One region of the Streptomyces sp. NPDC036815 genome, then DNA from elsewhere that is predicted to be linked to it. Evidence: riboswitches for the same ligand, from Rfam matches in the RefSeq annotation. Region 1 holds a riboswitch; each other region holds the start of a gene.
The links. Region 1 has a riboswitch for cobalamin ahead of ACZ69I_RS34260 (energy-coupling factor ABC transporter permease). Riboswitches for the same ligand answer to the same signal wherever they lie in the genome.
Positions count from the first base shown of each region.

Region 2: another riboswitch for cobalamin. It lies ahead of ACZ69I_RS05790 (cobalamin biosynthesis protein); the one in region 1 lies ahead of ACZ69I_RS34260 (energy-coupling factor ABC transporter permease).
Region 3: another riboswitch for cobalamin. It lies ahead of ACZ69I_RS10725 (CoA-acylating methylmalonate-semialdehyde dehydrogenase); the one in region 1 lies ahead of ACZ69I_RS34260 (energy-coupling factor ABC transporter permease).
Region 4: another riboswitch for cobalamin. It lies ahead of ACZ69I_RS03720 (ABC transporter substrate-binding protein); the one in region 1 lies ahead of ACZ69I_RS34260 (energy-coupling factor ABC transporter permease).

Region 1 covers NZ_JBVJPW010000025.1:100,005-107,717, forward strand. Annotated here, with positions in the region: gene ACZ69I_RS34240 (endo alpha-1,4 polygalactosaminidase) at 1-758, shown strand, start outside; gene ACZ69I_RS34245 (energy-coupling factor ABC transporter ATP-binding protein) at 798-1,679, opposite strand; gene cbiQ (cobalt ECF transporter T component CbiQ) at 1,676-2,425, opposite strand; gene ACZ69I_RS34255 (energy-coupling factor ABC transporter substrate-binding protein) at 2,432-2,818, opposite strand; gene ACZ69I_RS34260 (energy-coupling factor ABC transporter permease) at 2,818-3,528, opposite strand; cobalamin riboswitch at 3,559-3,742, opposite strand; gene ACZ69I_RS34265 (alpha/beta fold hydrolase) at 3,914-4,564, shown strand; gene ACZ69I_RS34270 (histidine phosphatase family protein) at 4,561-5,142, shown strand; gene ACZ69I_RS34275 (CbtA family protein) at 5,270-6,031, opposite strand; gene ACZ69I_RS34280 (CbtB domain-containing protein) at 6,054-6,275, opposite strand; gene ACZ69I_RS34285 (DUF3048 domain-containing protein) at 6,643-7,635, shown strand.
Region 2 covers NZ_JBVJPW010000001.1:1,289,656-1,297,368, reverse strand. Annotated here, with positions in the region: gene ACZ69I_RS05815 (hypothetical protein) at 1-1,103, opposite strand, end outside; gene ACZ69I_RS05810 (alpha/beta hydrolase family protein) at 1,215-2,351, opposite strand; gene ACZ69I_RS05805 (class II aldolase/adducin family protein) at 2,417-3,103, opposite strand; gene ACZ69I_RS05800 (inorganic phosphate transporter) at 3,458-4,753, shown strand; gene ACZ69I_RS05795 (hypothetical protein) at 4,766-4,990, shown strand; cobalamin riboswitch at 5,134-5,279, shown strand; gene ACZ69I_RS05790 (cobalamin biosynthesis protein) at 5,387-6,343, shown strand; gene ACZ69I_RS05785 (cobyric acid synthase) at 6,340-7,713, shown strand, end outside.
Region 3 covers NZ_JBVJPW010000003.1:423,605-431,317, forward strand. Annotated here, with positions in the region: gene mmsB (3-hydroxyisobutyrate dehydrogenase) at 1-278, opposite strand, end outside; gene ACZ69I_RS10715 (enoyl-CoA hydratase/isomerase family protein) at 275-1,366, opposite strand; gene ACZ69I_RS10720 (acyl-CoA dehydrogenase family protein) at 1,363-2,508, opposite strand; gene ACZ69I_RS10725 (CoA-acylating methylmalonate-semialdehyde dehydrogenase) at 2,523-4,022, opposite strand; cobalamin riboswitch at 4,234-4,414, opposite strand; gene ACZ69I_RS10730 (SCO0607 family lipoprotein) at 4,472-4,807, opposite strand; gene pstS (phosphate ABC transporter substrate-binding protein PstS) at 4,941-6,095, opposite strand; gene ACZ69I_RS10740 (transporter substrate-binding domain-containing protein) at 6,370-7,092, shown strand; gene ACZ69I_RS10745 (SDR family oxidoreductase) at 7,128-7,713, opposite strand, start outside.
Region 4 covers NZ_JBVJPW010000001.1:841,660-849,372, forward strand. Annotated here, with positions in the region: gene ACZ69I_RS03700 (asparaginase) at 1-419, shown strand, start outside; gene ACZ69I_RS03705 (HAD family hydrolase) at 416-1,546, opposite strand; gene ACZ69I_RS03710 (AraC family transcriptional regulator) at 1,759-2,628, shown strand; gene ACZ69I_RS03715 (VOC family protein) at 2,625-3,101, shown strand; cobalamin riboswitch at 3,120-3,304, shown strand; gene ACZ69I_RS03720 (ABC transporter substrate-binding protein) at 3,371-4,408, shown strand; gene ACZ69I_RS03725 (FecCD family ABC transporter permease) at 4,552-5,622, shown strand; gene ACZ69I_RS03730 (ABC transporter ATP-binding protein) at 5,702-6,511, shown strand; gene ACZ69I_RS03735 (metallophosphoesterase) at 6,693-7,472, shown strand; gene ACZ69I_RS03740 (YceI family protein) at 7,482-7,713, opposite strand, start outside.

The sequences.
Region 1 (7,713 bases):
GTCCCGACCGCACCGAGCGCACCGCCGGACGCGACGTCCGGCAGCCGCCCGTCGACGCGGCCTTCGACTACCAGCTGGGCGGCCCGTACAAGCCGCCGTCCAAGGTACGCGCCGTCTCGCGCGACCGCACGGCCGACCCCGCCCCGGGCCGCTACAACATCTGCTACGTCAACGCCTTCCAGGCCCAGCCGGGCAAGAAAGCGACGCGCTGGTGGGAGCGCGAGCACCCCACTCTCGTGCTGCGGGACGACGCGGGGGACCCGGTCGTCGACGAGGACTGGAACGAGCCGCTGCTCGACATCTCCACGGCGAAGAAGCGTGCGGCTCTCGCCGAGATCGTCGGCCGGTGGATCGATGGCTGCGCGGAGGCGGGCTTCGACGCGGTGGAGCCCGACAACCTCGACTCCTACGAGCGCTCCGAGGATCTCCTCACGCCCGATGACGCGGCGGACTTCGCCCGGCTCCTCGCCCGGCGGGCGCACGACAAGGGCCTGGCCATCGCGCAGAAGAACACCACCGACCTCCTTGACCGGCGCAAGCACATCGGCTTCGACTTCGCCGTGACCGAGGAGTGCGCCCACTACAAGGAGTGCCCCGACTTCGCGTCCGCGTACGACGGGAAGGTCTTCGACATCGAGTACGTGCGCAAGGACTTCGACGCCGCCTGCCGCACCTGGGGCAAGGACCTGTCCGTCACGCTGCGCGACCGCGACGTCCGGCCCGCGGGCGAGGACGGCTACGTGTACCGGCACTGCTGAGCAGCCGCCCGGCGGACGGGCCACAGGGGAACGGCGCGCTCACCGCTCCCCGGCCACCAGCGCGGCCAACTCCTCGGCGGTGCGCGGCCCTTCGCCCGTACCGACCGGCAGGCCGTGCGCGCGCAGGAGCTCCCCGACGGCGATTCCCCACGGCAGGTGGAGCCCGGCCCGCGCGAGCAGGTCCCGCCGGCCCAGCATCTCGGCGACCGGCCCGGTCCGCACCCCGGCGGGGGTGAGCAGCGCCGCGTCGTCGGCCCAGCGCAGCGCCAGGTCCACGTCGTGGGTCGCCATGACCACGGTCGTCCCGGCGTCCCGCAGGCGCTGCAGCGTGGCGAGGAGACGTTCCTGGCCGTCGGGGTCGAGGCCCGCGGTCGGTTCGTCGAGGACGAGGACGCGGGGGCGCATCGCCACGGCGCCCGCGATGGCGGTCCGTTTGCGCTGGCCGTAGGAGAGCAGGTGGGTGGGCCGGTCGGCCAGCGCCACGATGTCGAGCGCGGCGAGCGCCTCGGCGACCCGTGCCCGCACCTCGGCGTCGGGCAGGCCGAGGTTCAGCGGGCCGAAGGACACGTCCTGCTCGACGGAGGCCGCGAACAGCTGGTCGTCGGGGTCCTGGACGACCAGCTGGACAGTGGTGCGCAGGCGGGTCAGGCCCTTGCGGTCGTACGTCACCGGGGCCCCTTCGAGTGTCAGCCCGCCCGCCGCGGGGCGCAGCCCCCCGCTGAGCAGCCGCATGAGGGTGGTCTTGCCGCTGCCGTTGCGTCCGAGCAGGGCCAGGGCGCGGCCCGCGACGATGTCGAAGTCCAGGCCTTCGAGGACGGTGGGCCCGTCCTCGTAGGCGTAGGACGCGCCGCGCAGGGCGACCAGGGGCTCGCTCGGCCCGCCGCGGTCGACCGGCTCGCGAAGAGCCCTCGGCTCGGTCATGGAAGGAACCTTTCCAGTACGAGGGTGAGGGCCACGAGGCCCGCGAGGAGTACCGCGGCCGCGGCCACGAAGCGCCGGGAGATCCGGGCGTCGGGCACGAGGACCCGCAGCGTGCCGTCGTAGCCGCGTCCCGCGAGCCCGGCCTGCAGCCGGCCCGCCCGGTCGAAGGCCCGCACGAACGCGGTGGCGCCGAGACCGGCCAGGGAGCGCCAGGTGGCGGCGCGGGTGGTGTGGCCGAGCCGGGCGGCCTGCGCCTGGCGGATCCGGCTCATGGAGTCCAGGAGCAGGAAGCTCATCCGGTACGTGACGAGTGCGACGTCCACGACCGGCGCGGGCACGCCCGCCTTCACCAGCCGCGGCAACAGGTCCGACATCGGCGTGGTGAAGGCGAACAGGAGCACCCCGAGCGAGGCGGCGGAAGTCCGCAGGAGCAGGCCGCCCGCGCGCGCGGGACCACCGTCGGCGAGCGTCACGAACCCGTCGGGGCCGCCGAGTTGGACGAGCAGCGTCAGGGCGCTCGTGACGCAGAAGCCGAGCGGCACCCGGTAGGCGCGCCACAGCTTGCGGGGCGGCACGCCCGCGGGTCCGAGCAGCAGGACGAGCGCCGCGAGGACCACCAGGGCGGCGCCCGGCCAGGGCGGCAGGGAGATGGCGAGGACGGTGAGGCCGAGCCCGAGCACGGCCTTGTCCACGGGGTGACGGCGGCGCCAGCGGCTGCTGTGCGCCGCCGCGTCGATGGGCAGCACGCCGGGTCAGACCTGCTCGGTCTCGGGCCGCTTGTCCGCCGCGTCGGGCGTCGAACCGGTCGGCGAACCGGTCCGCTCGCGCTGCTCGAGGAGCTGCTCCGCGCCCTGGCGGCGTCCCTTGCGCAGCCCGAAGTAGTACGCGAGCACCCCGGCGCCCATGGCCGCCTGCAGGGCGAAGAGCGCCGACTCGATCTCCCCGGAGGGGGGTTCGTACAGCGGGGAGAACCACGGTTCGTAGTCCGGCTCCATCTCGGTGATCGCCGTCTCGGCCTGCGCGTCGGCGCCTGCGAACGGTTCTTCCTTGTCGTCGCCGAGTCCGAGTGCCAGGGGCAGCACCGCGAGCGCGGCGACGACCACGAGCAGCAGAATGTTGATCTTCGCGTTCCGGCTCATCAGGCGTTGGCCCCCGTCTTCGTCTCGGCCGTCGTCACGGTCCGCTTGCCCTGCAGCAGCACGCCGAGCCGGGTGAGCTCGCCCTTGCTGGACTGCACGAGCAGCCGCATCACCAGGACGGTGAGCAGCCCCTCGCTGACGGCGAGCGGGATCTGGGTGACGGCGAAGATGCCGCCGAACTTGCCCAGGGCGCCCAGGAATCCGCTGCTGGGGTCGGGGAACGCCAGGGCCAGCTGGACGCTGGTGACGCAGTAGGTGGACAGGTCGGCGACGAACGCCCCGAAGAACACGGCGACCATGAGCGGCACGTCGTACCGCTTGAGGAGCCGGTAGACCGCGTATCCCGCCCAGGGCCCGACGATCGCCATCGAGAATACGTTGGCGCCCAGGGTGGTGAGCCCGCCGTGGGCGAGCAGCAGAGCCTGGAAGAGCAGGGTGATGGTGCCGAGCACCGTCATGATGGGCGGCCGGAACAGGATCGCTCCGAGGCCGGTTCCCGTCGGGTGCGAGCAACTGCCCGTGACGGACGGGATCTTCAACGCGGAAAGAACGAATGTGAAGGCCCCGGAGGCGCCGAGGAGCAGGGTGCTCTCCGGGTGTTCCCTGACCTCACGGGTCAGGGAGCGGACTCCGTGGACGACGAACGGCGCGGACGCTACGCCCCAGGCGATCGCGTGCGCCGGCGGGAGGAAACCCTCGGCTATGTGCATGGCTCGGCAGACCCTCTCCAGCACCTCGTGGATGGACAACGCGCCTTGGCCGGTCTCCTGGCTGACGGGTCGTACCGACCGGACTCCGCCTTCCCGGGTACGTGAGTACCCAGTGGCTGCCGCGAGGGCTGGAGCCGGACTTCCCGATCACAGTGGCGAGGGCCGCACCGGCATCACACCGGATTTCCCGTGCACCAAGGCGTGGTGACATTAGTGCGCAACTGATCTGCTGACAACTTGCGCCGTGGGCGCGGGGGTGGCACACGCGAGCGCGTATACCACCGCGTACGCCCCTGTTCAGAGGCCGTGTGCGGCGGGTGGGGCCGGTGTTGGTCCGACGCTCCCGGCAGCGGGCGGGCGGGTCACGTCCGGGTAGGTTTGCGCGGTGACCTCGATTCGGACGCAGGGCCTCGCATCGATGCGCGACGGGGCGCGACTGCACTGGACGGCACTGCGGGGCGGTGACTGGCGCACCGCGTACCGGGCGGAGCGCGACCGCCGCATGTCCGCCGCACGGAGGGAGCGGCTCCGCGCGCTGGAGGAGTTGACGGGCCGTACGGAGGAGCAGGAAGTCGACTTGCTCACACTGGCGTGGTCCACCGACCACGCCGATCCCGAACTCGGATGGGCATGGGCCACGCAGGCTGCCCGACGGCGGCGCCCGGTCAACTGGGCGATGAACGGTGACCTCGGCAGGGAAGGCCGCGCGGACCCGCTCGACGCACATCTCGACGGCCTGTCCGCGTGCCTGCCCGCGCGAACGGAGCTCCTCGGCGGGGCCGACGACCCGCGCCCCCTGTCCTCACTCGCTTCCCTGGCGCACCGGCTCGGTCTTCCGCTGACGCGGATCGAGGGCGCCGGGCACGAACCCTGGCTGGAACAACCCGACGCGGTCCGCGCGCACCTGCGGCGATTCGTGCGGGACGCCGAGCCCACGGAAGGCGGCGAGCCCCGGACCGGCGCGCCTTCGCCGCACTCCGTTGAGGGATGCGCCAAGGCCTCTCCAACTCCCCACCCGCGGAAGGACGTTCCGTGACCACGCGCGTGCTGTTCGTCACACCTGCCCTGACCGCCGCGGCGCGGCGCGGTGTGTTCGGCGACGACGAGTCCCTCGACCCGGCCGGTGCGGCCCAGACGCGTCGGGCGGCCGGAACCCTGCCCACGGGGTGCCAGGTCCTCGTCTCCCCCGGCGCGCGCTGCGCGCAGACCGCCGACGCCCTCGGCCTCGGGGCGGGCCTGGCGGTGGCGTCGCTGGCCGGTCTCGACCCGGGCAGGTGGCGCGGCAGGCCGCTGGAGGACGTGCACGCCAGGGAACCGCAGGCGGTGGCTCGTTGGCTGACCGAGCCGGAGAGCGCGGCTCCGGGCGGCGAGTCCGTGGCCGACGTGTGCACGCGGGTGGCCGGGTGGCTGGACGCGCTCCGGGCGGACACCCCGTCCGGACGCGTCCTCGCCGTCGTGGAACCCGAGGTGGTGCGTGCGGCGGTCGTGCATGCGACGGGGGCTCCGCTGTCGGCCTTCTGGCGATGCGACGTCCTGCCGCTGTCGACGACGGAACTCAGCGGACGCTCCGGACGCTGGAACATCCGGCTCGGCTGCCCGCTCGGCGCCGCGTGACGCGCTCGGTTCGGCGGCCGCCCTGATCGTGGTGGCGGGCCGGCAGCACGGCCGCCGTGAGGGCGACCGCCGCACGCCGTCGAGGGTGATGAGGCGCGGCTCGGGGTGCCTGGGCGCTCCCCCGGCCCTATCGGTCCGCCGCGACCGGCTCCCCGGACGTGGACGCCGTCGGCTTCGGCAGCAGCAGGCGCTGCGCCAACTCCCCGAAGATCAGCCCGAACGCGCCCCACAGCGTGGCCTGCACGGCGAGGGCGGAGAGCCGGAAGCGCCAGAGCAGGGCGGCCGGGAAATGCTCGGGAACGTCGTTGACCACCGGTAGGAACTCATAGGCCAGCCCGATGGCCACGGCGAAACCGAGCACGGCCACGACGGTCGCGTACCAGGCGCCGAGCGCGGGCGCGAGCCGCTTGCCCAGCAGGGTCGCGGCGATCGCGAGGAGCACGCTGAGCACCGTCATCAGCAGGTACAGCGAGGTCCGCTTGCCGATGGTGTCGGGGTTGCCGACCGCGGGCGGGTTGGCCGGATACTTCAGGAACGGCACGACGTACACGGTGAGCAGCGCGCAGCCCGAGAGCAGCAGCGCCGTCGCGCGCGGGCCGAACCGGCCGACGCGGCCGAGAGCGAAGCCGCAGGCGAGCGCGGCGATGCCGCCGAAGGCGACCCCGTAGACGAGGACGCCGGTGGCGAGGCCGGCGGTGGACTGCAGGCTCCGGGAGACGAGTTCGGCCTCGTCGCCGTGCGAGTGGCCCGCGTGGGCCTCCTCGAAGTCGATGGCGGCGTCGACGTTCGGCTCACCGAGCCAGTAGGCGATGACGAGGGCGAGCACGCCGGCCGCGAGACCGGCGAGCATGCCTCGAACGAGCAGGTTGCGTACGGTTGCCGAGTTCATGAGCGGGCCGGATTCCCCCTGGTCAGTGGCAGGGGAAGCCGAGCAGATGGCGGGCGTCGTGCACCCACTCATGGACCTCCGCGCCGCTGAACACGGAAGTGGCGCCCTGTTCGGCGCCGACGAAGTACAGCAGGACCAGCATCAGGATTCCGAAGAAGACCGCCCACGGGGCGATCACCTTCAGCGGCAGCTTGACCGGTACGGCAGGTGCGTCGGCGGTCGGCTGAACGACGTGTTGCGCCATGGCGGTGCCTCCTTCGGGAGTTCGCGTCCCGTCTCGGTGGTGCACAGGACGACAGCCACGGGTCTGACTCACAAGCGGTATGGGGACCGCTCGCACACAGTGGCGCGACCGTGCCGGATTCACACCGGCTTCCGTCGTGCTGTCGTCGATATCGCAGTGACGGTACCGCGTGGCGCGTACATGGCCAAGCCCGGCCGATGTCGGAGCATCCCGGAGCGCCCTTCGATGCGCAGCCACGCGGCGGGCCCCCGTAAAGAGTGACGTGGCGGTGGTGGATGGCGCAGCGGCGGTTGGGGCCGGGGTCCGGGGCGGTAGATCTGCGGCTGCGTCAGGCACCACCGGTTCCGCCACGAATGGAGACGTCCCCATGGCAGCCAGGACAGCCCGGGCCACCCGCCGCACCCGTCTCGGCACACGTGTGCTCGCGCTGGTCGCCATGGCGGCGCTCGCCGTGAGCGCCCCCTCGTTCGCGAGCGCCCCGGCTCACGGGGACGGTGCCGCGCACCGGACCCCCTCCCCCTTCACCGGGCAGCTGGCGAGCCAGGGGCCGGTCCTCGCCGTGAAGTTCGACAACGCCCGCGCGGCACGGCCGCACACCGGTCTCGACCAGGCGGACATCGTCTACGTGGAGAAGGTCGAGGGCGGCATGAGCCGCCTGATGGGCGTGTACTCCAGCAGGGTTCCGGAGTCGGTCGGCCCGGTGCGCAGCGCGCGCGAGTCCGACACCGAACTCCTGCGCCAGTTCGGCCGGCCCGTGCTCGCCTACTCCGGGGTGCGCAGCGCCCTGCAGAAGGTGCTCAGGGAAGCGCCGCTGTACGCCCGCCCGCACGACCGTGTGCCGCGCGCCTACTTCCGTGACAGCGCCCGCCCCGCCCCGCACAACCTCTTCGTACGCCCACGGGCGCTGCTGCGTTCGGCGCCGCGGGCGGGCCACCCGACCGACATCGGCTTCCGCTTCGGCCCGGCTCCGGCGGGCGGCACCCCCACCGGAAGCCGGACCGTCCGCTACTCCGCCGCCCGGCACACCTTCGACTGGTCGCCGCGGGAGCACCGGTGGCTCGCCTCCTTCGACGGCGCCCCCGCGCTCAGTACGTCGGGCTCCCGGCTCGGCGCTCCCACCGTCGTGATCCAGTACGTGACCATGCGTCCCTCGCGTTTCAAGGACGTCAACGGCGCGGTGACGCCGTACATCGAGACGGTCGGCAGCGGCCGGGCGCTGGTGCTGCGAGACGGCAGGAGCTACCCCACGCGCTGGAAGCGTTCCGAGGCGACCGGGGGCACCGCGTTCACCCGCGACAACGGTGAACCGATGCCCTTCGCCCCGGGGCAGGTCTGGATGGTCTACGCGGACCGCGGCTGAGGCGCGTGTTCCCGGCTCCGACGGAGCCGGGAAAAAGACCGGGCGGGCCGGCCGGGACGCTCCCCCTCAGGGGTGTCC
Region 2 (7,713 bases), on a different contig from region 1:
GCCTCGGCCGGTGCGCCGACCACCCGCAGGGCCTCGAAGGCCAGGCCGCGCAGGAGCGCGTCCTCGCCGCGGGCGGCGGTGAGGAGTTCGGTGACGGCGCTGGAGACGGTGCGGGCGGCGAGCCAGGCGCGGTATTCGGCGCGGGCCGCGTTGGGGCGCAGGCGGGCGCAGCCGCGGAGCATGTCCTCGGCGGACTGCTCGATGTGCCCGGCGGGGCTCTGGGCGGCGACGCAGATCTGCTCCAGCTTGACCCAGACCGCCCAGCTGCCGAGCGGGGTGAGTACGGCCTGCCCGTCGGCGCAGGTCAGCGCGCCGACGGCGGCGAGTCCGTGCAGGGCCCAGTCGAGGAGGGCGGGGAGCGGGGCGTCCTCGGGGCAGCCGGCCGGGACGGCGGGCTCGGGCTGGGGTCCGTAGGGGATCTCGCAGCGCTCGGTGCGCAGTTCCGTGACGCGCTGGTCCAGGAGGTCGAGCAACTGCGGCACGGGTACGGGGCCCGCCGACAGCTGCAGCAGGGAGAGCACCTGCGGCATGGCCTCGACGACCTCGGCGACCGCCGCGGGGGCGAGGGCGTCCGGCGCCGGGTGGGCCAGCGACCAGGCGTCGAACAGGGCGACCCAGCCGCGCAGCACGGCGGTGTCGTCGCGGTCCCAGGCGCGCAGCCGCCAGCCGGGCCGCGCGCTGTCGCCGTGCACCTCGACGAGGCCCGCGAGGCGTGCGGTGTCCCAGTCGGCGCGGACCTGAGCGGGGGTCAGGCCCAGCTCGGCGGCGGCCCGTTCGGCGGTGGCGTCGGAGAGCGTGCCCTTGCCGTCGGGCGAGCCTTCGGTGCGGCGGCCGGGGCCGGGGCGCAGGGCGTCGTCGGCCCAGCGGGCGACCCGTACGGCGTCGGCGAGGCCGGCGCGCGCGGCGCGGGCCAGCTCCGAGGGGGCGGGTGTGCCCTCGGGCGGCCGGGGCGCGGGACGGCGCGTGCGGCGGTTGCTCATCGCGCCGGGGGTGGCTGAGAGGGGGCGTGTCGCGTCGCGCCGGGCTTCTCCTCGCTCTTCGGCCCTCTGGTGGGGCGCACGGACAAGTCGGAGCCTGGAGTCGCGCGGGGTACGGGACGTCACGGGAACAGTCTTCCTGTTGACGGTCCGAAAACCCAAACGGAATGGGGACGTGGGGCGTTCACCCGCCGCGCGCCGGGGCCGGGCGCGGCGGGCGGGCGGACGTGCGAAGGGTCACAGCAGGGGGGTGAGGAAGCGGCGCAGCACCTCTTCGTAGCCCTGCGGGTCGGCGTTCCACATGGCACCGTGCGGCGCGTCCTGCACGGGGTGCAGGGTGACGAGGTCCGGGCGCTGAGCAGCCAGTTGCCGGGAGAGGCCCCAGGGCGCGACGGCGTCGTCGGGACCGTGTACGAGCAGGGTGGGGACCCGCAGGACGCCGGGGCCCGCGGCCGCCAGGATCCGGTCGCCGCGCAGTCCCGTGCGCCCCTGTGCCGCACGGACCGCAAGCGGAAGGAGCGGTCCGGGGGTGCGGCGGGCGCCGGCGAGGGCGCGCAGGGTGGTCTCCCAGTTGAGGACCGGGGAGTCGAGGACGAGTCCGCTGATCCGGTCGCGCAGCGCGGAGTGCGCCGCGGCGTGCAGGCACATGGCGGCGCCGGTGGACCAGCCGTGCAGGACGACGCGCTCGGCGCCCTCGCGCACGGCGTGGCGCAGGGCGGCGTCCAGGTCGCGCCACTCCGACTCGCCGAGGTGGCCGAGGCCGTCCGGGGAGCGGGGCGCGCCCGGGTCGCCGCGGTAGGCGAGGTCGAGGACCGGCACTTGCAGGCGGCGCAGGAAGTCCATGACGACCATGGGGTGTTCGCGGGTCGTGCCCAGGCCGTGCACGGTGATGACCCAGGTGTCGCGGGAGCCCGGCACGAACCAGGCGGGCAGCGTGCCGAGCTCGCCGGGGATGTCGACGTCGGTGTGGTCGATGCCGAGGGCGGAGCGGGGGTCCCCGGTGTGGACCTGCGGGGTGAGCCAGACGCGGGCGCCGGGGTCCAGGGAGCCGTGGGTGACGGCTTCGAGGCGGCGTACGACCGTGTCGGCCTCGTGCGGGGCGGACTCCAGGACGGGTCCGACGATCGCGTGGGTGCCGTTGCCGCTCAGGCCGTACGTGCCGGGGCGGCGGCTCGCCAGGGCGCGGGTCAGGCTGATCTGCCCCGCGGCCGTGGCGTGCACGGTCAGGCGTGGTTCGGTCGGCAGGGGGCGGCCCGCGGGCGCCCTGAGGGCGGCGTCGCTGGCGAACCGGCCCGCCGCGATCGCGGCTGCGGCTGTTCCTAGGGCGGCTGTTACTGCGGTGACGGCCGCTGCCGTCGCTTTGGCTGGGCGCACCGTCCCAGTGTCCGGGGGCGAGGCCCCGGAGGCCAGTGGGCGGTACCCGTGGGGTGAGTCGTGGCTCAGGTGGCCGATTGGCCGTAGCCCCGCAGTTTCTCCGCCGCCTCGTGCAGCCGGTCCGGGGACAGGAGCGCCGGGGTGTGGCCGGGAACCGCTGCGGCGGTGAGCCAGAGGCGGGACATCCACTCCAGCTGGGCCGTGCGGTCGAAGGCCTGGTCGAGGCTGTCCCCGTAGGTGACCGTGCCGTGGTTCTGGAGGAGGCATCCGGTGCGGTCGCGCAGGGCGTGGAGCATGTTCCCGGCCAACTCCTCGGTGCCGTACAGCGCGTACGGGGCGACCCGGACCGGGCCGCCGAGGGCGGCGGTCATGTAGTGCACGGCGGGGAGCTCCGTGACCAGCAGGGAGACGGCCGTGGCGTGCACGGCGTGGGTGTGGACGACCGCCCGCGCGCGGGTGGCGCGGTAGATCGCGAGGTGCATGGGCAGTTCGCTGGTGGGGGTGAGGCCGCCGAGGACCCGGCGGCCGTCGAGGTCGACGCCGAGCACGTCCTCGGGGCGCAGCCTGTCGTACGGGACGCCGCTCGGGGTGACCAGGACGGTGTCGCCGACGCGTAGGGAGACGTTGCCCGAGGTGCCGACGACCAGGCCGTCCGTCACCGTCCTGCGGGCCGTCCCGACCAGCTCGGCCCAGGCCCGCCCGAGCGCGTCCCCGTCCGCCTGCCGTCCTTGCCCCTGCCGCTGCTCAGTCATGCGGTGATCCTGCCAGCCGGTGGCCCCGCACCGTAGAGCCGAGGGCGTCGGGGCGGTCCTCGGGGGGATTCCGGTTACGGCGGCGGGCCGCCGGGTGAGCAGGATCTCCCCGCCGAGTTCGTGCGCCGGTCCGAGGGGTGCGCGGCGGGCCGCCGCCGGATGGCGGAACCCGACACTCCGCCCCGTTTGCGGGGCTCCCGCCACCGCTCCGTACGATCAGGATCAGAGATCAGCTCAATACGGAGCAAGGGCACTCCGCTTCGGGTCACCGCACCGCCCGGCCCAGTTCACTTTCCGTTCACCCGGGTTGCCTACGTTCCACATGCCACTGACGTCCAACAGAAGCCTGGGTAAATGGAACACATCACGCTTCTCCTCGGGATCGTGATCGTCACCGCTCTCGTGTTCGATTTCACGAACGGTTTCCACGACACTGCCAACGCGATGGCGACGACCATCTCGACCGGCGCTCTCAAGCCCAAGACGGCGGTGGCCATGTCCGCCGTGCTGAACCTCGTCGGCGCCTTCCTCTCCGTCGAAGTCGCCAAGACGATCTCCGGCGGCATCGTCAATGAGGACGGCCTCAAGACCGAGGTCATTTTCGCCGCGCTCGTCGGCGCGATCCTCTGGAACCTCCTGACCTGGCTGGTGGGCCTGCCCTCCAGCTCCTCCCACGCGCTCTTCGGCGGCCTCATCGGCGCCGCGGTCATGTCGATGGGCTGGTCGTCGATCAACGGCGGCACCGTCGTCACCAAGATCCTGATCCCGGCCGTCGCCGCTCCGCTGGTCGCGGGCATCGCCGCGACGCTGGCCACGCGCCTGACGTACCGCATCGGCCGCACCACGGACCAGAAGGCCACCGCCAAGGGCTACCGCGCAGGCCAGATCGCCTCCGCCGGACTCGTCTCCCTGGCCCACGGCACGAACGACGCGCAGAAGACCATGGGCATCATCACGCTCGCCCTGATCACGGGCGGCGTCCTGAACCCCGGCGCCAACCCCCCGATGTGGGTCATCGTCTCGGCCGGCATCGCCATCGCGCTCGGCACCTACCTCGGTGGCTGGCGCATCATCCGCACCATGGGCAAGGGCCTGACCGACCTCGCGCCGCAGCAGGGCTTCGCTGCCCAGACCAGCGCCGCGACCGCGATCCTCGCCTCCTCCCACATCGGCTTCTCGCTCTCCACCACCCAGGTCTGCTCGGGCGCCGTGATGGGCGCGGGCCTCGGCCGCAAGGGCGGCGTCGTCCGCTGGTCGACCGCCACCCGGATGTTCGTCGCGTGGGGCCTGACCCTGCCGGCCGCGGGTCTGGTCGGCGCGGGCGCCGAGTTCCTCACCAAGCAGGGCCCCTGGGGCATCACGGCCACCGCGGCGCTCCTGATCGCCGGATCGGGCGTGATCTGGACGCTCTCCCGGCGCAACGCCGTCGACCACACCAACGTCACGGATGACGAGATCCGCACCGACGACACCGCGACCACCGAGCCCGCGGGCGTGGTGACCACCGCGATCGCCGCCGTCACGCCGCCCCCCGTGGGCGCGATGGCCTCTTCCGTCGCGTCGGACGCGTCCGTCAAGGCCACCGTCACGGCTCCGACCACCACCACGACCGGCGCCATGGCGGACCCCGCCCGGCCCGCGACCGTGTAAGGACAGACCAGCATGAGCATCGACTGGGCAGCTCTCGGCTCCGTCTTCGGAGTCAGTCTCGCGGTGACCGTGGCCCTGGTGGGCCTCTTCACCCTCGGCATCGTCGGCCTCTCCAAGCAGCAGACGGCGGCCGCCTCCACCGGTGGCGCCGCCCCCCTCGCCCGCACCGGCGCGTACGCCTGCTTCGCCCTGTGCGCGGCGGCGGTGGCGTACGGGATCTTCCTGATCGTCGCCTGACGGCAGCCGTCCCGCGTGGGGCGCGGAGCGTACGGACGCTCCGCGCCCCACGCGCATGTCAGGACCTCGCGTGCGGGCCCCGCGCGCGGGCCGCCCGTGTGGGCCCCAACACACTCTCCCGCCGCAGGTCAACAGCGAGTTGACGGGCCTTCGCGGGCCGTGGTGGACTGCCCGGGCCAACTACGGCGGCAGAAGAGGAAGCCGGTGCGAATCCGGCGCGGTCCCGCCACTGTCACCGGGGAGCCATTCCCCGCGAGCCAGGAACTCTCGCCGCCGATCACGTCGAACCAGGGCGCGGACACCCTGAGTGAGGACATATCGCCATGCTCGGCCGCCCGGTGCCGCCCCTTCTCTTGAGTACGAGCCGTCTCCTCAGCGCAGCGGCGGGCTGAGCGCATGAGTGCCGATCGCGACTTCGCGTACGGCGCCGCCGCCGGCCTCCTCGGTGACCTGCTGCTCGGCGATCCCCGCCGGGGCCATCCGGTCGCCGCGTTCGGCCGTGCCGCGGGCGCCGTCGAGCGGATGCTGTGGCGCGACCACCGAGGCTGGGGTGTGCTGCACGCCGTGGTGTGCGCCGGGGGCGCGGCGGGTGCCGCCGCCCTCGCCACCGCTCTCGTACGCCGCTCCCGGGCCGGGTCCGTCGCGCTGACCGCCGCCGCCACCTGGGCCGTCGTCGGCGGTACGTCGCTGACGCGGGAGGCGCGGGCCATCGGCGGGGCGCTGGAGGCCGGGGACATCGAGGTCGCGCGGGAGCGGCTGCCGCACCTGTGCGGACGGGACCCGCAGGCGCTCGACGCCGACGGCATCGCCCGGGCCGTCGTGGAGTCCGTCGCCGAGAACACCTCCGACGCGGTCGTCGGCGCGCTCGTGTGGGGCGCCCTGGGCGGCGTCCCCGGGTTCGTCGGGTTCCGGGCCGTCAACACGCTGGACGCGATGGTGGGCCACAAGTCGCCCCGGTACCGGCGCTACGGCTGGGCGTCCGCCCGCCTCGACGACGTCTTCGGCTGGCCGGGCGCGCGGCTCACCGCGGGGCTCGCGGCGCTGGCCGGTGACTCGCCCTCGGGGGCGGTACGGGCGTGGCGCGCCGACGCGGCCGCGCACCCGAGCCCGAACGCCGGGCCCGTCGAGGCGGCCTTCGCCGGGGCGCTGGGCGTGCGGCTCGGGGGAACGCTCTCGTACGGGGGCCGGGTCGAGCACCGGCCCGTTCTGAACGCGGCGGGACGCGACGTCGAGGCGGCGGACATCGAGCGGGCCGCCGAGCTGTCCCGCCGGGTCGGCCTGCTCGCCCTCGGGGTCGTGGTGGGTGCCCGCTGGGTGCTGCGGTCGGCAAGGTCGAGGAGAGGGAAAGCATGAGCGGTGGACTGCTGGTCGCCGGGACCACCTCGGACGCGGGGAAGAGCGTCGTCACCGCCGGCATCTGCCGGTGGCTGACCCGCAAAGGGGTGTCCGTCGCGCCGTTCAAGGCGCAGAACATGTCCCTCAACTCCTTCGTCACCCGTGAGGGGGCGGAGATCGGCCGGGCCCAGGCCATGCAGGCCCAGGCCGCCCGCGTCGAGCCCAGCGCGCTGATGAACCCCGTACTACTCAAGCCCGGCGGTGACCGCTCGAGCCAGGTCGTGCTGATGGGCAGGCCCGTGGGCGAGATGAGCGCCCGTGGCTACCACGGGGGGCGGCAGGCGCAGTTGCTCGACACGGTCGTGGGATGCCTGGAGGAGCTCCGGGGCACGTATGACGCCGTGATCTGTGAGGGCGCGGGCAGTCCCGCCGAGATCAACCTGCGGCGCACCGACATCGTGAACATGGGCATCGCGCGCGCCGCCCGCTTCCCCGTACTGGTGGTCGGGGACATCGACCGGGGCGGGGTGTTCGCGTCGTTCTTCGGGACGACGGCGCTGCTGAGCGCGGCCGACCAGGAACTCGTCGCGGGCTACCTGGTGAACAAGTTCCGGGGCGACGTCTCCCTGCTCGAACCCGGGCTCGACATGCTGCACGGGCTCACCGGGCGGCGCACGTTCGGTGTGCTGCCGTTCCAGCACGGGCTGGGCATCGACGAGGAGGACGGCCTGCGGGTGTCCCTGCGGGGCGCCGTCCGGGAGTCCGTGGTGGCCCCGCCGGTCGGCGAGGACGTGCTGCGGGTCGCCGTGTGCGCGGTGCCGCTGATGTCCAACTTCACCGACGTGGACGCACTGGCCGCGGAGCCGGGCGTCGTCGTGCGGTTCGTGGACCGGGCCGAGGAACTCGTCGACGCCGACCTCGTGGTCGTACCGGGCACGCGCGGGACCGTGCGCGCCCTGCGGTGGCTGCGCGAGCGCGGCCTCGCGGACGCCCTCGCGCGCCGCGCCGCCGAGGGCAGGCCGGTGCTGGGCATCTGCGGCGGCTTCCAGGTCCTCGGCGAGCACATCGAGGACGAGGTGGAGTCGCGGGCCGGGTCCGTCGACGGGCTCGGGCTGCTGCCGGTGCGGGTGCGGTTCGCCCGCGAGAAGACCCTCGCCCGGCCGGTGGGCGAGGCCCTCGGCGAGCCCGTCGAGGGGTACGAGATCCACCACGGCGTCGCCGAGGTGGCGGGCGGCGAACCCTTCCTGGACGGCTGCCGGGTCGGCGAGGTGTGGGGCACGCACTGGCACGGGTCGCTGGAGAGCGACGCGTTCCGGCGCCGGTTCCTCACCGAGGTCGCCCGCGCGGCCGGACGCCGCTTCGTCCCCGCACCCGACACCAGCTTCGGG
Region 3 (7,713 bases), on a different contig from region 1:
GCGGGCAGCATGGTGACGACCACGTCGGCGTCCGCCACGGCTTCGACGGCCGAGGCGGCGGGCAGCACTCCCCTCGCCGCCGCGGCGGCCAGCGCGCCGGACGCCAGGTCGTGGCCGATCACGCGGTGCCCGGCGGCGGCCAGGTTCGCGGCCATCGGACCACCCATGTTGCCGAGTCCGACAAAGGCGACGGTCCTCGCCTCGGCCGACTCGGCAGACGCAACTGCCTCGGCTGTCTCGACTGACTCGGCGAGCCCTGCACCCTTGGCCCCGCTCACCACGCCACCTCCTGCGTCACGGCCCCGCCGTTCAGGGCCAGTTCACGGCCCCCGAGCGGCGCGAAGAAACGTGCGACGTCGTCCGCGGCCACCTCGGCGAGCGTGCCGGGGCTCCAGCGCGGCGTGCGGTCCTTGTCGATGACCTGGGCGCGGATGCCCTCCGCGAGGTCGTACGAGGTCAGGGCCGCACACGAGACGCGGTACTCCTGGTCGAGGACGGCTTCCAGCGAGCCGAGGCCGCGTGCGCGCCGCAGCGCCTCCAGGGTCACTTTGAGCGCGGTGGGCGAGCGCCCGAGCAGGGTCTCCGCCGCCTCCTTCGCCGCGCGCGAACCGTCCGCGTGGAGCCGGTCGACGATCTCCTCGACGGTGTCGGCGGCATAGCAGTGGTCGATCCACTCGCGCTCGTCGGCCAGGTGAGCGGGCGGCGCGTCCTGGACGTATCGCGGGAGGACGTCTCGTACGGGCGCCTCGGCGAGGTCCGCGATCAGCCGGGGCAGGGCCGACGACGGTACGAAGTGGTCGGCGAGGCCGCACCTGAGCGCGTCCCCGGCCGTCAACTGCGCCCCGGTGAGGGCGATATGAGCACCGAGCCCGCCGGGCGCGAGGCCAAGCAGATAGGTGCCGCCGACGTCGGGCACGAAGCCGATGCCGGTCTCCGGCATCGCCACGCGGGAGCGTTCGGTGACCACGCGCACCTCCGCATGGGCCGAGACGCCGACACCGCCGCCCATCACGATGCCGTCCATGACGGCCACGAACGGCTTCGGGAAGCGCGCGATGCGGGCGTCGAGGCGGTACTCGTCACGCCAGAAGTCCCGCGTCGCCTCTCCGTCACCGGTCGTCACGTCCTCGTGGATGGACCGGATGTCCCCGCCCGCGCACAGGCCGCGCTCCCCCGCTCCGGTGAGGACGACGGTGTCCACCGCGGGGTCCCGTTCCCAGTCGGTGAGTGCCTGGTCGATGCGGCGCACCATGGTGTGGGTGAGGGCGTTGAGGGCCTTGGGGCGGTTGAGGACCACATGGGCCGCGCGGCCTTCGACGCGCAGCAGCACGGAGTCGAGCAGCACGGAGTCGTCCGCCGCGCTCATCGGACGGCCTCGGTCAGGCCGCGGGCCACGATCAGGCGCATGATCTCGTTGGTTCCTTCCAGGATCTGGTGGACCCGCAGGTCACGGACGATCTTCTCGATGCCGTACTCGCTCAAGTAGCCGTAGCCGCCGTGGAGTTGGAGCGCCCGGTCGGCCACGGAGTAGCCGGTGTCCGTGGCGAACCGCTTGGCCATGGCGCAGAGCTGCGGGGCCCGAGCGTCGTCCCTGTCGAGGGCGTCGGCCGCCTGACGCACCAGCGCGCGGGCGGCCGACAGCTCGGTGGCCATGTCGGCGAGCCGGAACCGCAGCGCCTGGGCGTCCAGGAGCGAGGCGCCGAACGCCTCGCGGTCGGCGAGGTAGGCCACGCTGCGGTGCAGTGCGCTCTGGGCGCCGCCCAGGGAGCAGGCCGCGATGCCGAGGCGTCCGCCGTTGAGGCCGGACATGGCGATGCGGAAGCCGTCCCCCTCGGCGCCGAGCCGCCGGCCGGCGGGGACGCGGACGCCGTCGAGGAGCACCTGGCGGGTCGGCTGGGCGTTCCAGCCCATCTTGCGTTCGTCGGCGCCGAAGGAGAGGCCGGGGTCGTCCCGTTCGACGACGAACGCGGAGATGCCGCCGGGCCCCTCCTCGCCGGTGCGGGCCATGACGACGTACACGTCCGAGGCGCCCGCTCCGGAGATGAACTGCTTGACGCCGGTCAGGACGTAGCCCCCGCCGTGGCGTTCGGCCCGCGTCCGCAGGGCCGCCGCGTCCGATCCGGCACCGGGTTCGGTGAGGCAGTAGCTGCCCAGGGACGCGGCCGTGCACAGGTCCGGCAGCCAGCGGGCGCGCTGGTCCTGGTCGCCGTACCGGTCGATCATCCAGGCGACCATGTTGTGGATGGAGAGGTAGCCCGCGATGGAGGGGCAGCCGGTGGCCAGCGCCTCGAACACGAGGGTTCCGTCGGTGCGGCCGAGCCCGGAACCGCCGTGCTCCTCGCGTACGTAGACTCCGCCGAGGCCCAGTTCGGCGGCCTTGCGCAGGACGTCCACGGGGAAGTGTTTGTCGCGGTCCCAGGCGACGGCGTGCGGCGCCAGATACGTATCGGCGAAGTCGAGTGTGACCTCGGCCAGTGCGAGCTGGTCCTTGGTGAGGGTGGTGGCCATCGATGTCATCGCCGTCATCCCATCGTCGGGATGGTGAAGCTCGCACCCTCCCTGGCCCCGGAGGGCCAGCGCGAGGTGACGGTCTTCGTACGGGTGTAGAAGCGGACGGCGTCGGGGCCGTGCTGGTTGAGGTCGCCGAAGCCGGACCGCTTCCAGCCTCCGAAGGTGTGGTACGCCACCGGTACGGGGATCGGCACGTTGATCCCGACCATGCCGGCGCCGACGCGGCGGGTGAAGTCGCGGGCGGTGTCGCCGTCCCTGGTGAAGAGGGCCACGCCGTTGCCGTAGGGGTGTTCGGTGGGCAGGCGCAGAGCGGTCTCGTAGTCGGCCGCGCGGACCACGCACAGCACCGGGCCGAAGATCTCCTCGCGGTAGATCCGCATGCGCGGCGAGACGCGGTCGAAGAGCGTGGCTCCGGCGAAGAAGCCGTTCTCGTGGCCAGGGAGGGTGAAGTCCCTCCCGTCCACGATCAGTTCGGCCCCTTCGTTGACGCCGATGTCCACGTAACGGCGGACCCGGTCGAGAGCGTCTCGGCTCACCAGCGGGCCGAAGTCGGCCCCGGGGTCGTCGGAGGGGCCGATGCGCAGGTCGGCGACGCGTTCCTTGAGCCGGGCGACGAGCGCGTCGGCGGTCTCCTCGCCCACGGGGACGGCGACCGCGATGGCCATGCAGCGCTCCCCCGCCGAGCCGTACCCGGCGCCGACGAGGGCGTCGACGGCCTGGTCGAGGTCGGCGTCCGGCATGACGATCATGTGGTTCTTGGCGCCGCCGAAGCACTGGGCGCGTTTGCCGTGCGCGGCGGCGGTGGCGTAGATGTGCGCGGCGATCGGCGTGGACCCGACGAAGCCGAGCGCCTGGACCCGGGGGTCCTCCAGGAGGGTGTCGACGGTCTCCTTGCCTCCGTTGACGACGTTCAGGACACCGGGCGGCAGACCCGCCTCCAGGAACAGTTCGGCGAGCCTGAGCGGGACGGAGGGCGCGCGTTCGGACGGCTTGAGGACGAAGGAGTTGCCGCAGGCGAGCGCGGGGGCCGCCTTCCACAGCGGGATCATGGCGGGGAAGTTGAACGGGGTGATCCCTGCGGTGACGCCGAGGGGCACCCGCAGGGAGTGCACGTCGATGCCGGTACCGGCGTTGTCGGTGAACTCGCCCTTGAGGAGGTGCGGGATGCCCGCGGCGAACTCGACTACTTCGAGGCCGCGTTGCAGGTCACCGTGGGCGTCGGAGACCGTCTTGCCGTGCTCGCTGGAGAGCAGCCGGGCCAGGGACTCCCGCTCCTCGTCGACGAGTTGGAGGAAACGCAGCATGACGCGGGCGCGCCGCTGCGGGTTCCACTCCCCCCACGCACGCTGCGCGGACTCGGCGTCGGCGATCGCCGCGACCGTCTCGTCACGCCCGGCCAGCGGCACATGTGCCTGTACAAAGCCGGTGTTGGGGTCGTACACGTCGGCGAAGAGCCCGGACGCCCCGCGCACGTGTTTGCCGCCGATGAAATGTGTCAGTTCACGGACCATGAGAGCCTGCTCTCGTCAGGTGAGTCCGGGGATGGCACGGCAGGCCGTCGGCGCCACCGGGTGCGGTGGGCGGGCGGTTCTGACGTGGGACGCGAAGGCCTAAGAGCCGTCGTGGAGTCGGGCGTCGACAGGGGTCGCCGCTCGCTTCGCCGGATCACCTGGGTCGTGGTCACGGACCGGTGCCATGCGTGTCTGCTCCATCCTCGTGGACAACACGGAACACCCCGCGGCCGGTATCCTGACTCCCGGATCAGCGCGCGTTCTCCCGCCTTCCCGACGGGACGTGCTCCGTCAGTGGCGTATCGCTCGGCGAGAACGCACTCCCCGGTCACAGTGGCGGGACCGCGCCGGATTCACACCGGCTTCCCTGCACCGCGGGCTCTGGTCACGAACATATAGTTGGACGTCCTAGTAAGTCCACCCCGTCCGGCGAGTCGGCGTCCGCGCGATCACTCGCCGTCCTTCAGCTTCACGATCCTGCCGTCCTTGTCGAGCGTGTGATCGTTCCAGTACGTGTCCCACTTGTCCCCGACATGCTCGGGGACCTTCCCCTGCGGGTAGCGGGCATAGCCCTTGGGCGGCTCCTCCCCGTCGGGCTGGCACGCCGACCCGCTGCCACCCACCCGCAGGACGGGATACTCGCCGCCGCCGCAGATCGCGTCCTCCGTGGAACAGGCGGAGAGCACGCCACCCACCGCACCAGCCAGCGCGAGTCCCACCGCGACCCGCGCCACACGGCCGCCGATCGCTCGCGGGGCGGTACGAACTCGGATCTTCCTGGCCACTGTCGGCTCCTTCATGTCGGCTCGTCGCACGTTGCCACACCAGCTTGCGCGAGCCGTGGCTCCCGATCATGAGTACGGGTACTCAAAGAGGAGCGGCCCCTCGGTCACCCGCACGGGAAGCCGCACCCGTACGTCAGGACAGGGTGCCGACCACGTCGCGCACCTGACCGGCGACCGATTCGGGGAGCGGCGCGTAGTGCAGGCCGGACAGGTCCTTCTGGCCCGCCTCACTCGCCGTGTACGTCAGGAACGACTTGAGGGCGGGCAGCGTCTCCTCGTGGTTTCCCTTGTCGCAGACGATCTCGTAGGTCACCTGGACGATCGGGTACGCACCCGGATGCGCGGCGCCGTAGCGGAACTTCAGCTTCATGTCCCGGCCCTTGCCCGCGACGCGCGCCTGCGCGATTCCGGCCGACGCCGTCGTCGGCGTCGGTGCGACCGGGGCGGGCGCGCCCGTGTCGATGCTCACGGTCTTGATCCGCCGGTCCCGCGCGAAGGACAGCTCGAAGTAGCCGATGGCACCGAACCCCGAGGTCACCTCCGATGCCACGCCGCTGGACCCGCTCGCGGAGGCGCCGCCCCCGCCCTGCCAGGCCTTGCCGACCGGGTGGGCCCAGGCGGCGGGCGCCGCGCCCGCGAGGTAGGCCTGGAAGTTCTGGGTGGTGCCGGAGTCGTCCGACCGGTGCACGGGGCGGACCGGCATGGACGGCAGATCGGCGTCGGGGTTGAGGCGCCGGATCGCCGGATCGTCCCATGAGGTGATCTTCCGGTCGAAGATTCCGGCGAGGGTCGGGGCGTCCAGGACGAGGTCCTCCACGCCCGGCAGGTCGTACCCGATCGCGATGGGCCCGCCGACCATGGGCAGGTCGATCGCGCGCCCGCCCCGGCAGACGTCCTTCGAGCGCTCGACCTCCTCGGGCTTCAGCGCGCTGTCGGAGCCGCCGAACGCCGTCGCGCCCCGCAGGAACTGCGCGCCGCCCGCCCCCGACCCGATCGGGTTGTACGCGATCCGCACGCCCGGGCACGCGCGCTGGTACTGCTTGATCCAGTACTTCATGGCGTTCTGCTGGGCGCTCGACCCCGTACCCGGAACCTTGCCGGTGTCGGCGCAGTCGATCCCCGCGACGGCGGAGGAACGCGCGGCGCCCCGCTCGTCGCCGTCCCCGTCGTCACCCCCGATGCCCGCGACTCCGCATCCCGCGAGGGAGAGCGAGAGCAGAACGGTGAGGCAGACCGCCGCGTGCGCTCTGCCTCCTTGGTACGTACGTCCTGGACGTGGGCGTTGCAACGTTGTCCCCTCGGGGTACCGCGACATGGGTCTCGACCGGCCGTGCGTCTCGACCGGCTGTCTGTTCCGACCGACTCCGGGCCGGACCTCAGATGTTCGCCGATCCGCGGCAGCGGCGGGTGAAGCAAGGGCGAACATCGAGCGACGTGCTGCGATACGGGAATCGAGCGGTAGGCAGGCATGTACGCACGGTGTTCGGGGGGGGGCGAGGGCCCGGAGAGGGGGCAGAGCCTCTCACCGGTCGTCCCCCGGAGCATGTCCTAAACTCCGCCCCATGAAGAGCACGCCCGCTGCCGTCGCCGAGGACCTGGCCCCGACCGGCGTGCTCCGAGCGTCCATCAATCTGGGCAACCCCATCCTCGCCCAGGGCACTTCGGCCGCTCCCTCCGGCATCACCGTCGACATCGCGCGCGAGATCGGTGCCCGCCTCGGCGTCCCCGTGGAACTCCGCTGCTTCGACGCCGCACGCAAGTCGTACGAAGCCATGGCGGAGGGCCGGGCCGACCTCTGCTTCCTCGCCGTCGAGCCGGCCCGTGAGGCCGAGGTCGCCTTCACCGCCCCGTACGTGGTGATCGAGGGCGTGTACGCCGTCCCCCGGGAATCGCCCTTCACCGCGGCGGCCGACGTCGACCGGGCGGGGGTGCGGATCGGGGTGAAACGGGGCTCCGCCTACGACCTGTTCCTCTCCCGCACGCTGCGGCACGCGAGCGTCGTACGCGGCGACGAGGGAGTCGACGTGTTCCGCGCCGAGGGCCTGGAGGTCGCGGCGGGCATCAGGCAGCCGCTGACCGCGTACGTGGCGGACCACCCCGAACTGCGGCTGATCGAGGACCGGTTCATGCAGATCCGGCAGGCGGTCGGCACGACACGGGACCGCGCGTCCGGGACGGTCGAGTTCCTCCGCGACCTCGTCGAGGAGCTCAAGGCCACGGGGTTCGTCGCCGCTTCGCTGCGGCGCTCCGGACAGAACGAGTCGCCGGCCGCCCCGCCCGGGTAGTTCGCCCCTCCCCGATCAGAACGGTCCGCTCCTCCTCACAGCGGTCCCGACCCGAGGAGCTGCCCGCCGTCGACGACGAGCGTCTCGCCGGTGATCCAGCGTGCGCCGTCACCGGCGAGGAACGCCACGGCCTCACCCAGGTCCTCGGGTTCGCCGATGCGGCCCAGCGGAGTGGCCGCGGCGACCCGCGCCTCGTTCTCCTGCCAGAGCGCCTCGGCGAGCCGGGTGCGCACGACGCCGGGAGCGATGGCGTTCACGCGGACCTTCGGGCCGAGTTCCAGGGCGAGTTGCTTGGTGAGGTGGATGAGCGCGGCCTTGGACACGTGGTAGATCCCGACGTCCTGAGCCACCGAAAGCCCGCCGATCGAGGCGGTGTTGACGATCGAGCCGCCGTGCTCCCCCATCCACGCCTTCACCGCGAGCGACGTCCACAGGATCGGCGCCCACAGATTGACGTCCATCGTCTTGGCGAAGCGCCCGTGGTCCTGGTCGATGACCGGCCCGTACGCGGGGTTCGTACCGGCGTTGTTCACCAGGATGTCCAGGCGTCCGTACGTCGCCACGGTGTGGTCGACGCAGGCGCGAGCGGCGGCTTCGTCGGTGGCGTGGGCGCCGAACCCG
Region 4 (7,713 bases), on a different contig from region 1:
TGCTCCGCCCGGCCGGGCCCACGGTCGCCCGCCCACTGAGCCTGCGCGGCCCGGCCCGCGTCGCCCTGGTGACGCTCGCGCTCGGCGACCGCGGGGAGCTCCTTGAAGCCGTCGACGACCGCTTCGGCGGCCTGGTCGTGGCGGCCTTCGGCGCGGGCCACGTCCCCACCTGGCTCGTCGAACCGCTGACCGCGCTCGCCGCCCGCATCCCGGTGGTCCTCGCCTCCCGCACGGGCGCGGGCCCGCTGCTCAGCGAGACGTACAAGGGCCCGGGTTCCGAGTACGACATGCTCGGGCGCGGTCTGCTCTCCGCGGGTCCGCTGGACGCGCCGAAGGCCAGGCTCCTGCTGCACGCGCTCCTAGCGGACGGCGCCGGCCACGCTCAAGTGGCCGACGCCTTCCGGGCGTTGACGCCCTAGCCGATCTGGTCCGGGGTCACCGTCAGCCACCGCTTGTCGGCGGTCACCTGCTGGCCGAGCTCGCGCTGCCGGTCGGCGTTCTTCTTCTTCATCCCATTGAGCTGCTTCATGTACGCGTCCTTGCGGTTGACCCACACGCGCACACCGCCGTGGTCCACGTCGGCGGAGTGGAACAGCATCGGGCCGTCGCTCGACGGGGTGTCACCGGCGGCGAGGATCGGCTTCCGCCACTCGTCGATGTAGGTGTTGATCGCCGCGGGCTTGCCCTCGTACCAGGTCAGCGGCGCCCACAGGTGCGGCGTCAGCTCGCGCTTCGCGAGCTTCGCGCGGTCCTTCTCGCCGAAGCGGCCCTCGGCGATCTCCTTGCGGGAGCTGGTCACCGCACCGGTCCTGCGGTCCTTGAGCTGCATGGACACGCCGATGACGTTCTGCGGCTTCACGCCGTAGCCGTACTTCGGGTCCGCGAGGACCATCCGCACCAGGTCCTCACTGGCCGCGCTGACCACGTACACCTCCACGCCGTGCGCGCGCAGCGTCTTGTAGAGCTGCCGCATGCCGCGCGAGAACTGCGGCGGCTTCACCTCGGTCTTCGTGAGCTTGCCGTCCTCGTAGTACTCGGCCGGGATCGGCTTCTTGTACGCGAGGAGTTCGTCGACGTACCCCTTGAGCTCCTTCAGCGTGAAGCCGGAGAAGATCTGCGCCGCCCAGGGGTAGGAGACCTGGTCGTCCACGTCGCACAGCCGCAGGTAGTAGCTGTAGAGGCTCTCCTTGTGACCGGGCTCGTCCTTGAAGGGGATGATCTTCAGGGACGGGTCCATGGTCTTGCGGGTGAGGACGCCCTTCATCTCCAGGAACGGCAGCAGCGCCTCTTCGAGGTCGCCCCGGTACGTGGTGTTGTCCGCGTCGAAGACCGCGTACGCGCCCTTGTGGTCGTTCTTCGCGATGACCTTGCCGAGCTGCTTCGCCACGGGCTTCGGCCAGTGGGACAGCTCGCGGGCGGTGGCCGCCGAGGTGTCGGCGGCGCTCGCCTCGCCCGTCGGCCACAGCGCGCCGCCCGCGAGGACGGCGGCGGCCAGCGCGCCCGTGGTGCCGATGAGGGCCAGCTTGCTCTTTGCCCGTACTGCCATGGTGTGACGTCCCTGCCGTTCCTGAGAGCGATGCGCGGCCCCGTCCGGAGCGGCGCGCAATGCTATGGGGCCCGGCGGACATTTCCCATGATCGAAGTCACCGGCTCCGGCGGGCATGGGGGAAGTGAACACGGGTAGGGGAGGGGGACCCTCGGGTGCTCACCGCGGTGGTCGCCGCGACCCCTCGGGACCCGCCGCGCATACTGGTTCGCATGGGCTCCCGTGAGTTCGTCAGGGCCGCGCCGCGGCTCGACGGCATGGTCGTCTCCGCCGTCGGCTACCGCACCGCGGGGCAGCGCCCCGCCCTGCACCGGGGCCTGCCCTCGCCGTACCTGACGGTGATCTTCTCGCTCGACGGGCCCATCGCCACCGGCGCCACCCCCGACCGGGCCACGGGGCCGGACGCGGCACGCACCGAGATCGTCGTGGGCGGCCTGCACCGGAGCCCCGCGTACGTCGTCCAGCCCGAGCACGAGGCGGGCATCCAGCTCGCCGTGCACCCCCTCGCGGCCCGGGCACTCCTCGGCGTGCCCGCGGCCGACCTGACCGGTCAGCTCGTCGTCGACGGCGCCGACGTGTTCGGCGACCGCGCCGCCGACGTACGGGAGCGGCTGTGCGAACTGGACACCTGGGCGGACCGGTTCACCCACCTCTCCGCCTACCTGCGGCGGCGCGCGTCCGACGGCCGCGCCGCGGGGGCCGTCCGCCCCGAGGTCGCCGAGGCCTGGGCCTGGCTGGCCCGGCACCGCGGCACGGGCACCCTGGGCGGCCTGTCCCGGCACGTCGCGCTCAGCGAGCGGAGGCTGACCGCGCTGTTCCGCGCCGAGACCGGCCTCAGCCCCAAGCAGGCCGCGCGCCTCATGCGCTTCCAGCACGCCAAGGCCGCCGTGGTCCGCGCCGTCGCGGCGGGCGCCCCGCCGGACCTCGCCCGGGTCGCGGCCGACACCGGCTACTACGACCACTCGCACCTCGTCCGCGACTTCCGGCAGTACACCGGGGCGAGCCCCACCCACTGGCTGGCCGAAGAGTGCCGGAATATCCAAGCCGGGGCGCACGGCAAGGACGAAGACTCGAAGACATGAACACCACACCGCACACCACACCGAACCCGAACCCCGAGCCGGCCCCCGCCGCGGGTGAGCACCTCACCACGCCCCCTCCCGCCGTCTGGCCGGGCGTGCAGGCCCAGGACGCCCCCGCGCTGATCGACTTCCTCGTCGACACCGTCGGCTTCCTGCGCACCGCCGTCTACGAGGACGGGGGCCGCGTCGCCCACGCCCAGCTCGACTGGCCCGAGGGCGGTGGCATCATGCTCGGCTCGTACGACCCGGAGGCCGCGGCCACCTGCGGCACACCCGGCACCGGGGGCGCCTACGTCGTCACCGCCCGGGTGGACGACCTGTACCGCCGCCTCACCGGGGCGGGCGTGAAGATCACCGCCGAGATCGAGGACAAGCCGTACGGCAGCCGCGAGTTCGCCATCGAGGACCCGGAGGGAAACCGCTGGTCGTTCGGCACCTACCGCGGCGAGCCGAGGCCCGCGCCGACCACGTGAAGGCGTGTGACAGGTGCGTGATAACTTGCGCAAGCCAGTCAAACCCACACCTGGGCCAGGGAATCCGGTGCGAATCCGGAACTGACGCGCAGCGGTGAGGGGGACGGGCGGGGCCACGGCCACTGGGTGTCTCCGGACGCCCGGGAAGGCGCCCCGCCCGGTCGATCCCGAGTCCGAAGACCTGCTGGCGCCTCCGCTCGCACACCGGGCGACGGAGGTCGTGACGCAGGCCAGGCTCCGCGTATGAGCCGTGAGACTCAAGGGATCACGTGTCCTCGACAGCCCGTACATTCGCCCTCCTCTGTGCCGGTCTGCTCGCGCTCACCGCGTGCGGCGACGGCTCCGCACGGAACTCCGCGCACTCCGGGGGCGGGAGCGCCGACGGCTATCCGGTCACGGTCACCTCCTGCGGCAAGGAGGCGAAGGTGACGGCGCCGCCGCGGCGGGCCGTCTCCCTCGACCAGGGATCCACGGAGATCCTGCTCTCCCTCGGCCTCGCCGACCGGATGGTGGGCACCGGCACCTGGACCGACCCGGTCCTGAAGAACCTGGCGAAGGACAACGCGAAGGTGGAGCGCCTCGCCGACCGCTACCCGTCGCTGGAGAAGGTCCTCGCCAAGGAGCCGGACTTCGTCAGCGCCTCCTTCCTCTACACGGTCGGCAAGGGCGGCGTCGCCGACCGTACGAAGTTCGGCGAGCTCGGCGTGCCCGTCTACGTCTCGCCCACCGACTGCGCGGGCAAGGACAACGACGGCGCGGGCGACGGCAAGCGCGTGAAGACCCTCACCATGGAGAGCGTCTACGGCGAGGTGCGCGACCTCGCGAAGGTCTTCGACGTGAAGAAGCGCGGCGAGAAGCTGATCGCGGGCATGAAGGACCGCGTCACGGCGGCCACGAAGGACATCGACGCCTCCGACGCGCGCCTCATGTACTGGTTCGCCAATTCCGACGCCCCGTACATGGCGGGCTGCTGCGGCGCCCCCGGCATCATCACCCGCGAACTCGGCGCGAAGAACGTCTTCGACGACACCCGCGAGGAGTGGCCCCAGATCAACTGGGAGACCGTCGCCGACCGCGACCCCGACGTCATCGTCCTCGGCGACCTCACGCGCAAGTCGCAGTCGGCCGAGAGCGCCGCCGCGAAGATCGAGTTCCTGGAGTCCAACCCGGCGACGAAGAACCTGACCGCCGTGAAGAAGAAGCGGTACGTGCTGCTCAGCGGCCAGGCCATGAACCCCACGATCCGCACGGTCGACGGCATCGAACAGGTCGCGGCCGCGCTGCGGAAGTTCGGACTCGTCACGTGACGCGGGTGGGCGGGGTGGCGCCCGGCACGGAGGAGGTGGCGCCCGGCACGCGGGACGGGGCACGGGGCACGCAGGACGGGGCGCAGGACGGGGCACGGGGCACGGAGGAGGTGGCGCCCGGCACGCGGGACGTGGCACGGGGCATGCGGGACGTGGCACCCGGTGCCGTACACCCGCCCGCCCCGCCGCACGGCCTGCGGACAGGGCTGCGCCTGGGCCTGCTCTGGTCGCTGGGCGTCGTCGCGCTCCTCCTCTCCGTGTCCGTGGCCGTCACCATCGGCCCCGCGGACATCTCCGTGCCCGACGTGTGGTCGACCGTCGCCGCCCACCTCGGCTGGGGCGAGACCCCGCTCACCCCGATCAGGGACGGCATCGTCTGGAACCTGCGGATGCCCCGCACCCTGCTCGCCGCGGTGTGCGGCGCGGGCCTCGCGGTCTGCGGGGCGGTCATGCAGTCCCTGCTCCGCAACCCCCTCGCGGACCCCTTCGTGCTCGGGGTGTCGTCCGGGGCGTCCACGGGCGCGGTCGCGGTCGTCGTCCTCGGGGTCGGCGGGGGAGCGGTGTCGGTCTCGGCGGGCGCCTTCGCCGGGGCGGTCTGCTCCTTCGCCCTGGTGCTGCTCCTGAGCCACACGCTGGGCGGCACCACGGACCGGGTCGTCCTGTCCGGCGTCGCGGCCATGCAGCTCTTCTCCGCGCTGACCTCGTTCGTGGTGCTCACCGCGGGCGACGCCGAGACCACGCGTGGCGTGCTGTTCTGGCTCCTCGGCTCGCTCAGCGGGATCGGCTGGACGGACGTGTGGCTGTGCGCCGGAGTGCTCGCGGTGACCCTGCTCGTCTGCCTCACCCACGCCCGTACGCTCGACGCGTTCGCGTTCGGCCAGGAGGCGGCCGCGACCCTGGGCGTCCGGGTGGCCCGCACCCGGCTCGTCCTGCTCTGCACGACGGCACTGCTGACCGCGGCCCTGGTCAGCTCGGCGGGCGCCATCGGCTTCGTCGGCCTGGTCCTGCCGCACGCGGCCCGAGCGTTCGTCGGCTCCGGGCACGCCCGGCTGCTCCCGGTCACGGCGCTGGCCGGGGCGGTCTTCCTGGTCTGGGTGGACACGCTGGCCCGCACGGCCCTGGACCCGCAGGAGGTCCCGGTCGGCGTGGTGACGTCGCTCATCGGCGTACCGGCGTTCGTGGCGGTCCTCTACCGGACGCGGAGGGTGTCATGACGTACGGGGAGGGTGCCGTGACGTACGGGAGGGCGTCATGACGTACGAGGACGGTGTCATGACGTACGAGGACGGTGTCATGACCCACGACCTGCTCCCCGCGGACGCGGCGGGGCTGCGCGCCGACCGCGTCAGCCGGGAGGCGGGCGGCCGCCTCGTTGTCGACGGGGTCAGCCTCGCCCCGCCCACCGGAGCCACCGTCGGACTCCTCGGCCCCAACGGATCCGGCAAGTCCACGCTCCTGCGCATCCTCGCGGGCGTCCTCGCCCCGGCCGCGGGGGTCGTCACCCTGGACGGCCGCTCGCTGACCGACACGGGCCGCCGGGCGGTGGCGCGCCGGATCGCCGTGGTCGAGCAACACGCTTCGACGCAGGTCGAGTTGACCGTACGGGACGTCGTACGACTCGGTCGTATCCCGCACCGTCGGGCCTGGTCGGCCCCCACGTCCCACGACGAGCGGGCGGTACGCGACGCGCTGGCGCGCACCGGACTCACCGCACGCGCCGCCCAGGCCTGGCACACCCTCTCCGGAGGCGAGCGCCAGCGCGTCCAGATCGCCCGCGCGCTCGCCCAGGAACCCCGCGAACTCCTCCTCGACGAGCCGACCAACCACCTGGACATCCAGCACCAGTTGGACCTCCTTTCCCTGGTGGCGGAGCTCCCGGTGACCAGCGTGATCGCGCTGCACGACCTCAACCTGGCGGCGATGTTCTGCGACCACCTGCTCGTCCTGCGGGAGGGCACGGCGTACGCGGCGGGGACCCCGGCCGAGGTGATCACCGAGGAGCTGATCGCCGAGGTCTACGGGGTGCGGGCGGTGGTGACGCCGGGGGAGGAGGACGGCGGCCCACCGGGCGGCCGTCCTTCGGTGCGGTTCCTGCGGGGCTGAGGGCCTGTGGACCAGGCCAGACGCATGGAAATGGCCCTTAACGAGGGCCTGTCGGCCGCTTAGGTTCGCGGGAAGGGGTCTACGGAGGCCCCGCGAGGACCGCAAGGACCGCGAGGACCGCGAGGAACGAGGAACCACAGGGATGCCCGCACCATCAGCAAGGCCAAGTGATGTGAGCGCTGTGAGTGCTGTGATCGCCCAGGTGAGCGACGTCCACATCGACACCGGCGCGGACGACGGCGGACGCAGCGCCGCCCGCACCCGGGCCGTCATGGACTACCTGAACGACCTCCCGTACGACCTGGACGCCGTCATCGTCACCGGCGACATCGCCGACCACGCGACCCCGTCCGAGTACGAGGCCGCCCGCACGCTCCTCACGTCCCGGCACCCGCTGCTGACCTGCCCCGGCAACCACGACGAGCGCGCCGCGTTCCGCGCGCACCTGCTGGGCGAGGCCCCGAGCACGGAGCCGGTCAACCACTCCCTCACCACGGACCGCTTCGTCCTGGCCCTGTGCGACACGTCGGTCCCCGGCGAGGACCACGGCAGGCTGGCGGACGAGACGCTGGCCTGGCTGTCCGCCCTGCTCGCCGGCACCCCGCCCACGCGCCCGGTCCTGATCGCCTTCCACCACCCACCGGTCCCGCTGCACACGCCGTACGTGGACGGCATCCGCCAGTTCGACGAGGACCGCCTGGCCGACCTGACGGCACGGCACCCGAACGTCGCGGCGTTTCTGGCGGGCCACGCCCACACGCCCGCGGCGACGACGTTCGCGGGCCGCCCCCTGCTGGTGGCCCCCGGCGTCGTCTCCACGCTCCGCCTCCCCTGGGAACCCCAGGCGTCCCCGTCCCACCACGTCCACCGCGACCTGCCCCCGGCCGTCGCCTTCCACGTCCTGGACAGCACGGGCCGCCTGACCACGCACTTCCGCCCGGTCCCGGTCCCGGCCGCCTGAGCGCTCCGGCTACCGGGAGGCCGCGTCCGTGGCCCGGATCGCGGATATGTCGAACTGCAACCGAACCTTCTCGCTGACCATCGTGCCGCCCGCCGCGAGGCGCTGGTTGTAGACGAGCCCCCACTCGGTGCGGTCGATGGTGGTGGTGCCGTCGAAGCCGACGCGCTCGAAACCGAAGGGGTCCACGACCGAGCCCAGATAGTCGAGTTGCAGCTCCACGGGCCGAGTGACGTCGCGGATG